Candidatus Nitrosotalea okcheonensis: one gene and its partner. The main gene of each other region encodes a partner of the protein of the gene in region 2 in a complex. Links are inferred from orthologs where the notes say so. Each region holds a gene or a part of one and is shown on either strand. Other genes may lie near its edges.

Region 1 (5,933 bases), 450 kb from region 2 along the record:
TTTTTTCTAAACACAAGCCATATTCCAAGGCCCGCAAAAATCATCAGTACCGAAAAGTAGCTAAAGTTTTGTGCAAGTGTGGGGGTGGCATGCTCTGCAACAGAATCAACCAGTGGATCTTCTGAAGTCAAAAAGGGATTCATTGCATTAAGATAACGGAAGCTTACGGTACCAAGAGCAGTTGCAGACAAGACTGCACTACCTATTATCAGCAGTGCAACCATTACAAGCAGGCTGTTACGTATGCGATGTTGCTCTTTGCTATACTTTTGAATGAAAATTATTATGACAAGCAATATGGCAGGTCCAATCATTACCAGTCCCCTTATACCAAACACAAAGGATGGTCCCGGTCTTGCAAATACTCCTCCAGATATTGCCATGGTTACTATTACAAACAATGGAACTGCCCAGAGCAGGAAATTGTGATCTTTTCGTAGGAAAGGCAGTGCAATGAAAAATATGCCAAGCGGAAGCAGGAAGAATTCTATTCCACCCCATGATGCAAAACCTATTGCAAGAAAGAATCCACCACCTACTAATTTCGATATTGCAATTTTCTTGTTCTCCGATTTTATTCCACTAAGAAACAGGTAAACTCCCAGCAGACCATAAAACAAACCGAGAGGTTCAGACTTGAACCAGCCAATTGTTCCCCTGACTATGATTGGCGGAGACAGGGCAAAGAAGAGTGATGCAAAGAGCCCCGCACTTGTACCAGCCAAAACTCGTACTAGGGCAAATATCACTACTGCAGTCATAGAACCAAAGACTACTGGGAAAATTATGGTAAAGTCATAGAGACTCATTCCGCCGCCAAATATTTTAAACAAAACTGCATCAGTTACATGCAATGGAACTTGGGCAGTAGCAAAAACATCTCGTCCAGCTGGATACCAACTCATTGTATCGTGCCAATGAACATATGCATTTAGCCCATTGTCAAGCAAGTATTGTGTTGCGCGATAATTAAAGAACGGATCAAATTCGTTTAGTTGAAATCCATAATCAGCAGCCTGGGACCTAACCATTGCAGAAATGGAAAATGAAATTGCAAGAATTCCAATTACAAGCAGATGCCTCAAATGAAAATCAAATTTTCGCACCCTGAACAGTTTGGCATCTTGGATCAAGCTAATTTTTGGGTGAATGTATTCTGTTTATAAATCCATGGCGAAGAGATCATCAAATCTATCTAAACAACAGCCAGAGAAATTGTAGAAAGGATGCCTGCAAAGACATCAGTCAAATCAATGAAACAGTAAGATAGCTGTTGGAATGTTTGTAGTAAATTCACTACTCTTTTGCAACAATTTGAACATCACAAGATTTTACCAGCTGTTTAAAATCATGGGCATCTTTCTTGCTGCCAACAATTGTTCCATAATGCATTGGGATTGCAATTTTTGGCTTGATCATCTCTATTGCTTTGGCTGCTTGTTGTGCTGTCATCACATATGTCCCACTAACAGGTACAAGGGCAATGTCAGGCTTTAGATCAGACATTTCTGGAATCAAGTCAGTGTCGCCCGTATGGTATATTGTGATGCCGTTCAACGATATCAAAAAGCCTATTTTATCATCCTCCTTTGGATGAAACGGTTTTTTGGTATCAGGATTTATCTTGTCCAGATTATATGCACGAACAGACTTGATCTTGATGCCTCTCACAGTTTTTTCTTGTCCGGGAGAGATTCCAATCTTTTCCTTAAAGGCAAACCCTTTCAACATGTCAATGCATTCATTTGCAGCAACAATGCTTGTGTCACCCGTTGAGACATTTTTTAGATCGTCTATGTTGCAGTGATCAAAGTGATTGTGCGATATTAAAATCAAGTCAGCTTTTTCTTGTTTTGTTATTTTGAATGGATCAGTCATTATTTTGACATTTCCAGTAAGCAGGAAAGAGTCATGCCCAAGCCATTGTATTTTGACTCCCTTGTATTCAAACACAGTTTAATTTTCGTTCTGCCAAAATTAAAGCTTACTTGGCTCAAGAACAATCTTGTCACTTGAAACAGAAAGAACCGAGCCTCCATTTTCTTTTATCCTTGTCTTAAGCTTGGCATCAATTGTAGCCACTATTCCACCATTTTCTTTTACATAAGAGACCAAGGCATCGTCAACAGATCCTCCCGAGATGTCAATTGTTTGAAAATTCTTTATAATTTTTAGCGCATTTTGGGCCGAGCTTTTTTTTTATCGTCAAGAGCTAGTTTTTCAAGTTCTCGTACAACCATGTTTGGTACAACATACTCCAAGGTCCCAATCTCTGTCTCCACATTTGGGATATTTTTTATCCTCGTCGAGGCAACAAGTACAAGAAAACTAGAGTCGCAAATTACCTTAACCACTTGATACACCAGCACCAATCAGTCTCCATCTTTCAGATATTCTTCGACTTATTGCCACCTTGCTATTCTCAAAGATGCACACAGGTCTTTTGAACTGTAGTTCAACTGTTTTTCCCCTCACACTTGTTACCTTGGATAATAGTGGTGCAGTACCAAGACTGAGTCTCAATGACTCGCCTGTCTGGATTGCAGAGACTTTGATCTCTTCGCCCGAGCCCACTGCAGTATCAAACAAATTTACCTCAATTTTTGCGCTGTAAGAATTTTCTGGCAGAGTATCCGGTTTTCCTATCACAGATCCTATCAGTGAGTCACTTCTGGTCATGGCAGGATCAAGTTTAGTTGCAAGTGCTATCAATCCACCAGCCTTTACTTCCTTTACTATTCCCGCGCCAGTCCCAAGAGATGCAATCTCTGTAAAGATTGATTCGTATTTGCCAGTCTTTTCATTGGGAAGGCCAGGCTTTATCTCAATTTCATCCCCTACCTTGAATATTCCCTGAATGATACTTCCTCCAATAACTCCACCCTTGATGTCTTTAATCTTAGTTCCAGGCTTGTTGATATCAAATGACCTAAGAACATGCATTACGGTGTCTTTTTTATCATCACGTTCAGGAGTAGGTATTGAATTTTCAATGGCACCAATTAGTGCATCAATGTTTAGTTTTGACTGGGCAGATATTGGAATTATTGGTGCCTTGGCAGCGCTTGTACCCTTGACAAATTTTACAATGTCTGCATAGTTTTCCATTGCTTGCTCATACGATATCAAATCAACTTTGTTTTGAACAATAACAACTTGTTTTATCCCAAGTGTCTGCAATGCCAGAAGGTGTTCCTTTGTTTGCGGTTGTGGAACTTTTTCATTTGCTGCAACCAAGAGCATCGCTCCATCTATCAAGGCAGACCCGGACAACATGTTTGCCATCAGGCTTTCATGGCCAGGGCTGTCTACAAAACTTACAACACGAGACAGCTCGCTTTCCTTTCCACAGTTGTTACATTTTGGTGTTACAGAATAACCAAGTGGAACCTCACAGCTCTTACACTTGTAAAATGCAGCATCAGCATAACCAACTTTGATTGTAATTCCTCGTTTTAGTTCTTCACTATGTGCGCTGGTCCACACACCAGTCAAGGCTTGAATAAGAGTAGTCTTTCCGTGATCGACGTGACCCGCAGTTCCAATGTTTACACATGGCTGATAACCATATTTTTTTACATACCAGTCCGGAAGAGTTTCTTTCCAATGCACGTACAAAGATAAAAAAAACGAATATGTTAACCTATGCCTTTTTCTCGGCAGATTCTTCAGCTGGTTTTTCTTCTATCTTGAGCTCTCCATCAAAAGAGCAGTTTAGCTGATAGACTTCTTCTGTCACTGTATTACCTCTTACAAGTTTGCGAATTCGCTGTCCGTTTTCAGCATCTCGCAATCCAATACCCTGTGATAACAAAATGTATTTTCTTGCACCACCGTGAATATCTGCTCTCAATGGAACTCCAGACTTGTCACTGCCTCCAGTTATCTTTAGCTTGCCAGCTTCTCCTATCAATGCAGCATCAAGTTCGGTGCCAACTGTCACACCCAAAAATGGTCCAGCCTCCTTTTCCTTTACCTCTTTGGTGATGGTTCTTCCTTTCTTATCAGATATGTTCAGCTTGAATGTAGCCAAGTAGTAAAAAAAATCTTTAAACTATTAATTAATCTTTGGAGCTGTCAGGTTATAACTTGTCAAGTAGAGTTTGGATACGTGCACCACAAACTCGACAGAACCTGGTGAAATAGATGATTTTCTCAGAATAGCAATTGGCAATTATTACATATTCTGACAACTTGACAAATGTTACCTAAATCTTTTAAAAATGCAAACGCGTTACTATGTTTATTGAATGAACCAATCAAGTGTCCTCGCTGTGACAAAACAATGGTTTCAATGCAAGCATGCCACATGATATGCACAAATTGCGGAGCACATTTGGATTGCTCAGACAAGGGATCGTTCTGGTAAACTAGAAACCAGGCCTGTCAAACTGAAAGTTTTCTGCCAGTTCTCCAACCTTTTGCCTCATCAAATTAAGATAGTCATCATATTTTGCCTCAAACCCACAGTGGGGACATTTGACACTTGTCACCTCGTCATCAAGTATTGCAACTTTATCACATTCCGGACATTTTGCATCCATGGATTAATTTGCCAACCAAACTATATAATGTTAGACGCCAAATTTTGATTCAGCGGAGTTAGTCCAGCCTGGTAGGACGTCAGCTTCCCAAGCTGAAGGTCGCGGGTTCAATTCCCGCACTCCGCACTCACTTATTTCCAATAATTTTCGCTATCTTTTCAAATTCATTTTCATCAAGGGATGGCCTTTTTGGAAACATGCTATGAACTGGACCTGCACCATCAGAAGCATTTCTAGGTATTAGGTGCACATGCACATGCGGTACCTCTTGTCCACTTTCTTTGCCGTTATGGATTGCAATCAGTACCGACGAAAAAACCGATTCAAGCCGTCCAGCCATCACCTGTACTGTTTCAAAGAGATCCAAATTGTCTTGCTTGCTCATCTGCTGGACCTTGTCATAGTGATTCTTTGGAATCACAAGAGTATGGCCTCTTGCAAGCGGAAAGGCATCGAGGAAGGCAAGTGAGTCTTTCGTTTCATATAGCTTTTTTGCAGGAATTGTCCCGTTTACTATATTGCAAAAAATGCATCCCATGTATCCTTGATTGTAAAATGAGCGTTAAATCTTTTGTGAAGCGTCTGAATAAATCATAGTTGCGATATTGCCTGCTCAATCCCAGTCCTGTCATGTGCTTCAGGCATCTGCTCTAGATATTTTTGAAAATCTTGTTTTGCAGCACCAAGTTTTTGTTGCTCATATCTTACCAGTCCACGATTTTTGTAGATTGGTGCAAATCTTGTCGAGTCAACATCTAGTGCAAGAGTATAATATTTTTCTGCATTGGAATAATCCTTGGTCTTGAGATAATAATTTCCAAGCCCCCGGTATGCAAGATAGTATTTTGAATGCAATGCTATGGTTTTGTTATAGTAAGATACTGACTCGCTAGAGTTTTGGTCGTTTAGTATTCCTGCCAAAAGACACATTGCAGTAGAGTTTGACTTGTTAATTTCAAGGGCATGCCTTAGTTTTTCCATTGCCTCTCCAGTCTTGCCCTGCAGCCGTAGCTTTTCCCCGTCAAAGCACAGCCTGTTTGATTTTATTTTTTTTTCATCAAATGTGTTGATGTCTGACAATATGTCTTGTGGAACAAGCAAGATCATCAACCGGTCATCCTCCTGCCACTGCTCATCAAATATCTTCTCGGGTATAGCCCCTATCTTTTCAGGCTCTGGTATATAGTGAAAGATTGTCTTTTCTGTCTCGTCATACCCCACAATCAGCGACGCATGTTGCACTACATCCTTTACTCCAGGCAAGATAACAATTGGCGGTACACCAATGTCGATCATTTTTTTGAGCTCTTTTAGAGTAGAATTTATTATAATGCCAGCAAGCCCATGTCTTTCTGCAAGCTCAACGCCTTCAATGAGTATGCTGCCTTT
Region 2 (5,921 bases):
GCAAGTTGTTTGTAATATGGACTCTCGGGGCTTAATTCCACTGCATGAGACTGTGATTCTCCAAAGTCCCAATATGTAATGGTTTTATTTGCAACATCGATATCATCGATCCTAATTTTTTGCAGCCCTTCAAAATCAATATTCAGAAATGACATGACAGAGATTACAGTTCGTACGGGTTTTGATATGTCAGACCAGCGTTTCTGTGCACGCTCTAGTATTTCTTTTGGTGGTAGATTTTTTTTCAAGCTCAATTCTTTTTTGACTTTGTCAATCATCTTATTGTCTATAGTTGGAATCTGATAATGTGTATCAGTAATCATTCTTCTAATGGTCTCAACATCAATACCATGTGGATGAGGTTTGATAACGGTGGGAGGACGAGGCATATCTTTTACAATTCTTACATAATGAAATTTTTCTCCAGCCGGATCTTCAAATGTTATTGATGCATAAGGTGTGATCAAGGAAGTTTGGTATACATAATCTCTGATTTTGGATCCTGCTTTTGAGTAATCTCCTTCAAGAACAATACTTACTGTGAGACCTGTCTTTGATCCTTCTTTTGTTGTATGTTTTTGTATGACTGGTTTGTTTTTCTGGATGTCAAGCAACATCACAAACTCATCAAGTGATTTTCCATCAGAGCAACTCTTCACAGTCACGGGTTTGTTAGTAGTGATCTGACCATAGAGTATGGCCATCGTAGCACCAAGACCAAACATACCTCTTGCTTGTTTGAGACCAAACTTGGATCCATAAAGAACAGTACCAAAAGCAAGTGGAATGTGTTCAGGATCAATTCCCGGACCATTATCTTTTACAGTCAAGATGTAGTGTTTTGGATCTGCTTGTTCTGGATTGACGGCTTTTATCGAGAGATGAATATCAGGAAGTATTTTCCGGTGGTCACATGCGTCAAGTGCATTTTCCACAAATTCTCTAACTGAAGTATAAAGCGATCTAGTGGGATTACTAAATCCTGCAAGGTCTCTATTTCTGTAAAAGAATTCGCTTGGAGATATTTGGCTAAAGACTTCTTTACTCAAGTATGTTTCCACCCTCCCAAAGTTGGAGTTTTTCTAATTTTTGTCTACGTCGTGACTCTTGGAGATCGTTGTAAACTTTTCCATGTGTGCTACCACTTGAAATAGATGTTATTGCGTTTACAGCAGATTTCAGCTGTATTCCATCGCCAATTATGGCAACAGTTCTACCATAAACAGATACTTTGGCGCCGCTTAGGTCTTCTATGTTTTTCCTAACACGACCACCCTCGCCTATTATTCTGCTCTTTATCCGCTCAATTTGGGCAGATGATTTTCCAGCAAACTGGCGCAGATCCATGATATGTAGCGAGGTTTCCTCCTGAACAAGACTCATTGCATTCTCCGCTGAGAATCCACGACCTATGGCCATTACAATTTCTTCAGCCTTAAATGGCATTATATTTTCAACGTTACCCACTCCCTTTATGACTGTCTCGCCTGTTTGACCATCAATGGTTAATGAGACAGAACAAATTTTTTCTATTTTGGTTTTTATCTTTCCAGATTTTCCAATCAGTACACCAACACGATCAACTGGAATTAGTATGATTTTCTCAAAAATCATTTTGTAACCCTCTCAAATACATCAATTGGATTGTCCACTGTAAGTCCTCTCTTAACAAAGAATTTGGTAATATTACTAATATCTCTTTCAAGAAATTCTTTTGTCTTAGGATGTCTTATATCTACTGCCGATCCAAAATCAAAAACCACAGGTCCTTTTTCTGTCTTGAAAATATTAAATTCTGAAAGATCAGCGTGTACCAGTTCTGCTTTTTGATATAGATCAGAAATGATTTCTATTGTCTTTTCATAATCTGTGTAATCCACTTCTGATTCAACCAACGTAGGTGATGGAACACCATTAGATCCTATAAATTTCATTACTAGAATATTTTTTACCACGGTAATTGGTTCTGGACATGGTATTCCAGTGTTAAAAGATTTGCTTAAATTACGGAATTCTTTTTTTGCCCACAACTCTACAAGAGATCTGGTTCCTTTTTTTATTCGTGTAAATCGGGGATCACCTATAAGATAAGGATAACGCCTCTTAAAGTTAGAGGTAGTAACAAGATAAATTTTTACAGCAAGATCTTGACCAGAAGGATCAACTGCCCAATACATTTGAGATTCTTTTCCTGCACCTACTGCTCCGTTGACATATGAGATGATGCCATTGTTTATCATTCGCGAGAGAAGCATCACAGTTGGTTTATCAAACACTGCTTCGAGTACTTTGTCTTTATCGAATATTTCCTTCTCAGTTTTTCTTGCCCTCTCTTTTCCGGCAAGTCTGAGGTTCATCTTTTTTGCAAGTTTGTCTTGCAATCCTAAATCAGATTCTTCAGGACTTGAATCTTCAGATTCATCATTTAATTCCAACGAGTCCAAGTTATGCTCCTCGTGGACTTCGTTGAACTCATCTACAGAATCTTCACTCATACTGATTTTACTCCTAGTAACAATACAGTTTGTAATACAAACCTTGTAAAATCGATTGCTGTCAGAAATCTTGCGGCAATAGTCCCTTTTGTTTTAACATATCAACTTGTGACAGGGTATATCTCCAAGTAATGTCTCCGCGATCATCAGATTTGAAATCCCATGGAGCGATTGTTACAACATCATTATCCCTTATCCAGATTTTTCTCTTCAGTTTTCCTCTAATTCTACCCATTCGGGTCTTGTCATCAGTGCATCTTACAAGTATATGATCACTGCCCAAAAGTTTTACAACTCTTCCCAATAGTTCACCTTCTCCAGGTAATTGCATTTCCTTCAATTCACTTTCGTTTAGTACTTTTCGCTTACCCAAAATTCTCAGACAATGATGTATTCAGTATGTATATAATCGTTGTATTTTCAAAATTTGAAAACAATAAGAAAAGGAACACCCTCAATTTCTTTCACACCTTTTGCAGATCCTATCCCTATTTTTATTGAAAGATCAATTGTTTTTTTACCAACCATGTTGATTATTGAAGAAGTTCGCAGAAGAGATTCTGCTTCTTTTTCGTCGATTATACGGTCTCCATAGTAACTCTTGGTAATGGTTATATCTAGATCAGATTGCCTAACTGTTCTACCAACTAATTCTGCATCACAGATATTTAGCATCCTATTGCTTTTTTGATTCACTATCTTAACTGCGAAATTCATTTACGCATATTGACCCTTTAGAGGGGATCTTGCTCCGCATGCTTCACACTTGAGAAGTGTCACTCTATTTTCTTTTTCAACCCTTGTATCTGGACTTTTACAAGTGGGGCATTCAACATATTCCTTGAGATATCTATTCAAAAGTGCTGAAAATTCATGAGGATCTTTTTTGCCCACAAAGACTGCTTTGTCTCCTCCAAACTGTGCAGGTGTTGCAAACTCTTTTGATAGATATTGTAAAAGTTTTTCAGGATCTCTTCGTAGTATTTTTGGAAATTCTGAAAAATTTCTGAAAAATGTTCTATTTCCTTGCCACATGATATCTACTTTGGGAAGTTCAAATCTTGATGTAGAGCTAGTCTTAGTCTGAGACACTTTATCTTGGATGTTCTTTAGTAATTTTTCGTATTCGGCTTTTGTCAACTATTTCAGTATGAGAATAGCCACCTATATGGATTTACATGATAAATTTGCTACTTGACACATATAATGTATGATTAGTCATGAAAACTTGTTCTAAATTGCTAATTCTGTTTTTTAGTGAAAATATAATGTGTTTTTACAAATTTGTGTCAATTGTACACTAGCCTCTAAGTTTTGGCATACCCTTGAATTCAGGCAATACTTGAATGAGTTTTGTTTACCAGCCCTCTAAATACGCCCATCATCATTTCATGTTCTTTTTTTCTATCCCTCATATCTTGTGTCCCTTTAAATAATTCAATTAGCATTTTGGCGTTTAGTTCAAGATCCACATCTTCAAGGAACTTTGCTCCACCCCTTATTACATCAGCGGCGTTGACCATCATCTCTATGGTATCCAGATCAATCGGATTTTTTTCTAGTTTTTGTAGACAATTAAAGATGAGTCTAGTCAATCTTGAGCATTCTTCAAGGAACAGGTTTTTGTGCATCTCAATGAGGGTCATACCATAGTACCGTACTTTCCCCATTTAAGGTGATCGTTATGTATAAAATTCCCATATATGGATAATAACGTCATTTAGTATCACAATAATTATACCAAGAACTTATCCATACGTCCCGGACATAATAATCAATTGCCGCGAAAAGAATACAAAACAATCACCGTAAAAACAGAGGCTTTTCAGAAATTCGTAAAAGCCACAAGAGATGCGAAAAAGAATGATCCATCCATGGATAATAGTACATTCCTAAATTCACTCATAACAAAATACCAGAAAAACAGGAGATTGTCCTGATTGAGGACAGATGACTCTGTTACATCATGGTCAAGATAAAGATAAACATGTCAATTGGTGAACTAATGATTGAATTTACTGATACCTCAGACTTGGAAAATCAATTAAAAAACATTGATCTTGTAAAGATAGAATCACTGCTTGCAACAAAAATTCATTGTCATCCACATACAAAAGAATTCACACAGGCAACCCCAATGGATACGCAAATTATAGAACTTGGTACCGTGAATCTATTGAGGGTATCAGAGGGAGGTCAAGATGCTACAAAACTTGCCATATTCTTGTCTGCAAACAAAATGAACCCAGAAGATGTCAAAAAGATAACAGGCATAACAATACGGAGTTGATACTATGTCAATAATAGAAAACCAAAACACCCCATCACTTTTAGAAATGTGGAAGTTCATTGATAAAAATCTGAATCCAATAGGAATTACACTAGACAAGGCAAGTTTGGATCATGTACAGATTTTTAGATTGTATATAGAGTTACGAAATTTAGATAAAACATTCAGAGATTCAATACAGGTACACGTGTTAAAAAATGAACTTGCGTATTCTTTGTTATCTACCTTGATAAATTAGAATATGACGCATCATAATTAAAAAATATAGAGTTACCGACCAAGTCCTTGTAACCAATAAGACTTTCATCTCAATTCCTTAAATGTACACAACTGGAAGATACATGGTGACAAAAAATGAAAATGAGTCTTATGATTACAAAGAAGAGGATCTCAACATCCTGTTAGAACGCTATGAAAAAATGTCAGAAAAATACAGAAATTTATATGATAATTCCCCAGATCTTTATAGAACAATCAACATAGATGGCATCATTTTAGATTGCAACAAGACCTATGCAAGTAAATTAGGATACAGCAAAGAAGATATCATTGGGAAAACAATTTTTGAACACGTGGCAGAAAACAGTCAGAAACTATTACAAGATGCATATGACACATGGAAAACTACTGGGGTTGTGTCAAGTAGAGAGATATGGCTAAGACGAAAAGATCAAACAATATTTCCAGTTTTGCTCAGTGCTACTAGTCTGTACGGTAACGATGGCACACTTGTAGGAAGTAATACTACGATAAAAGATATGACTGAGATATATAACGCAAAAAAAGAAATTGAGGAACACAAATTAAAAAATCTCAATGCCATAGGAGATCTCTCTGCTAGAATATCACATGATTTTAGAAATCCCATATCAATAATCAGAAATAGTCTAGAACTAATGAAGATCCAAAACCATGATCTCAGTGAGAAAAACAAGAATCATGTATTAATGATGGAACGAGCCATTGCTAGAATATCCCATCAGTTAGAAGAGGTTTTAGACTATGTCCTACCAAGGCCATTAGATCTTCAGACCCATTCATTATGCAACATTGTAGAGGCTGCAATCTCTAAGATAGACTTTGGAAAAGTGGTGTTGAGTGTTCCAAAAGAAGATCATGTAATAGTATGTGATGGA

The links.
Region 1: the proteins of BQ3481_RS06620 (region 2) and BQ3481_RS09245 are in contact, whole or in part, in a crystal structure (PDB 2QMU), measured with the Saccharolobus solfataricus proteins. The link is inferred for Candidatus Nitrosotalea okcheonensis from one-to-one orthologs. Residues at the interface, in WP_231918336.1 of Saccharolobus solfataricus: Met1, Leu2, Arg4, Leu5, Tyr6, Lys8, Leu9, Pro10, Ile106, Lys108, Lys109, Glu110, Lys111; in WP_009988771.1 of Saccharolobus solfataricus: Trp33, Pro65, Glu66, Gln148, Val151, Asp152, Val154, Ser155, Lys156, Ala159, Leu160, Tyr163, Arg164, Lys167, Ile180, Ile181, Pro182, Val183, Ser184, Leu186, His187, Ile189, Asn190, Asp192, Ser193.

Annotation. Positions count from the first base shown.
Region 1 is NZ_LT841358.1:1,561,691-1,567,623, reverse strand. The notes cover bases 1,480-4,316. They hold BQ3481_RS09245 (translation initiation factor IF-2 subunit gamma), read right to left. Parts: upstream 3,613-4,316; coding sequence 2,347-3,612; downstream 1,480-2,346. Other genes in these bases: BQ3481_RS09240 (S6e family ribosomal protein), read right to left, coding at 3,644-4,033; BQ3481_RS11775 (PIN domain-containing protein), read right to left, coding at 2,172-2,354; BQ3481_RS11780 (PIN domain-containing protein), read right to left, coding at 1,978-2,115; BQ3481_RS09255 (MBL fold metallo-hydrolase), read right to left, coding at 1,480-1,953. Also shown: BQ3481_RS09260 (peptidylprolyl isomerase), read right to left, coding at 1-1,133; more of BQ3481_RS09255, read right to left, coding at 1,297-1,479; BQ3481_RS09235 (primosomal protein N'), read right to left, coding at 4,371-4,544; BQ3481_RS09225 (HIT family protein), read right to left, coding at 4,672-5,082; BQ3481_RS09220 (hypothetical protein), read right to left, coding at 5,136-5,933. UniProt on the Methanocaldococcus jannaschii protein: eIF-2 functions in the early steps of protein synthesis by forming a ternary complex with GTP and initiator tRNA.
Region 2 is NZ_LT841358.1:1,114,861-1,120,781, forward strand. The notes cover bases 1,925-4,749. They hold BQ3481_RS06620 (translation initiation factor IF-2 subunit beta), read right to left. Parts: upstream 3,636-4,749; coding sequence 3,213-3,635; downstream 1,925-3,212. Other genes in these bases: BQ3481_RS06605 (serine protein kinase RIO), read right to left, coding at 1,925-2,495; eif1A (translation initiation factor eIF-1A), read right to left, coding at 2,557-2,868; BQ3481_RS06615 (DUF424 domain-containing protein), read right to left, coding at 2,916-3,212; BQ3481_RS06625 (hypothetical protein), read right to left, coding at 3,827-4,141; BQ3481_RS06630 (hypothetical protein), read left to right, coding at 4,274-4,435. Outside these bases: BQ3481_RS06595 (DNA topoisomerase VI subunit B), read right to left, coding at 1-1,049; BQ3481_RS06600 (KH domain-containing protein), read right to left, coding at 1,042-1,614; more of BQ3481_RS06605, read right to left, coding at 1,611-1,924; more of BQ3481_RS06635, read left to right, coding at 4,750-4,785; BQ3481_RS06640 (hypothetical protein), read left to right, coding at 4,790-5,023; BQ3481_RS06645 (two-component system sensor histidine kinase NtrB), read left to right, coding at 5,127-5,921. UniProt on the Methanocaldococcus jannaschii protein: eIF-2 functions in the early steps of protein synthesis by forming a ternary complex with GTP and initiator tRNA.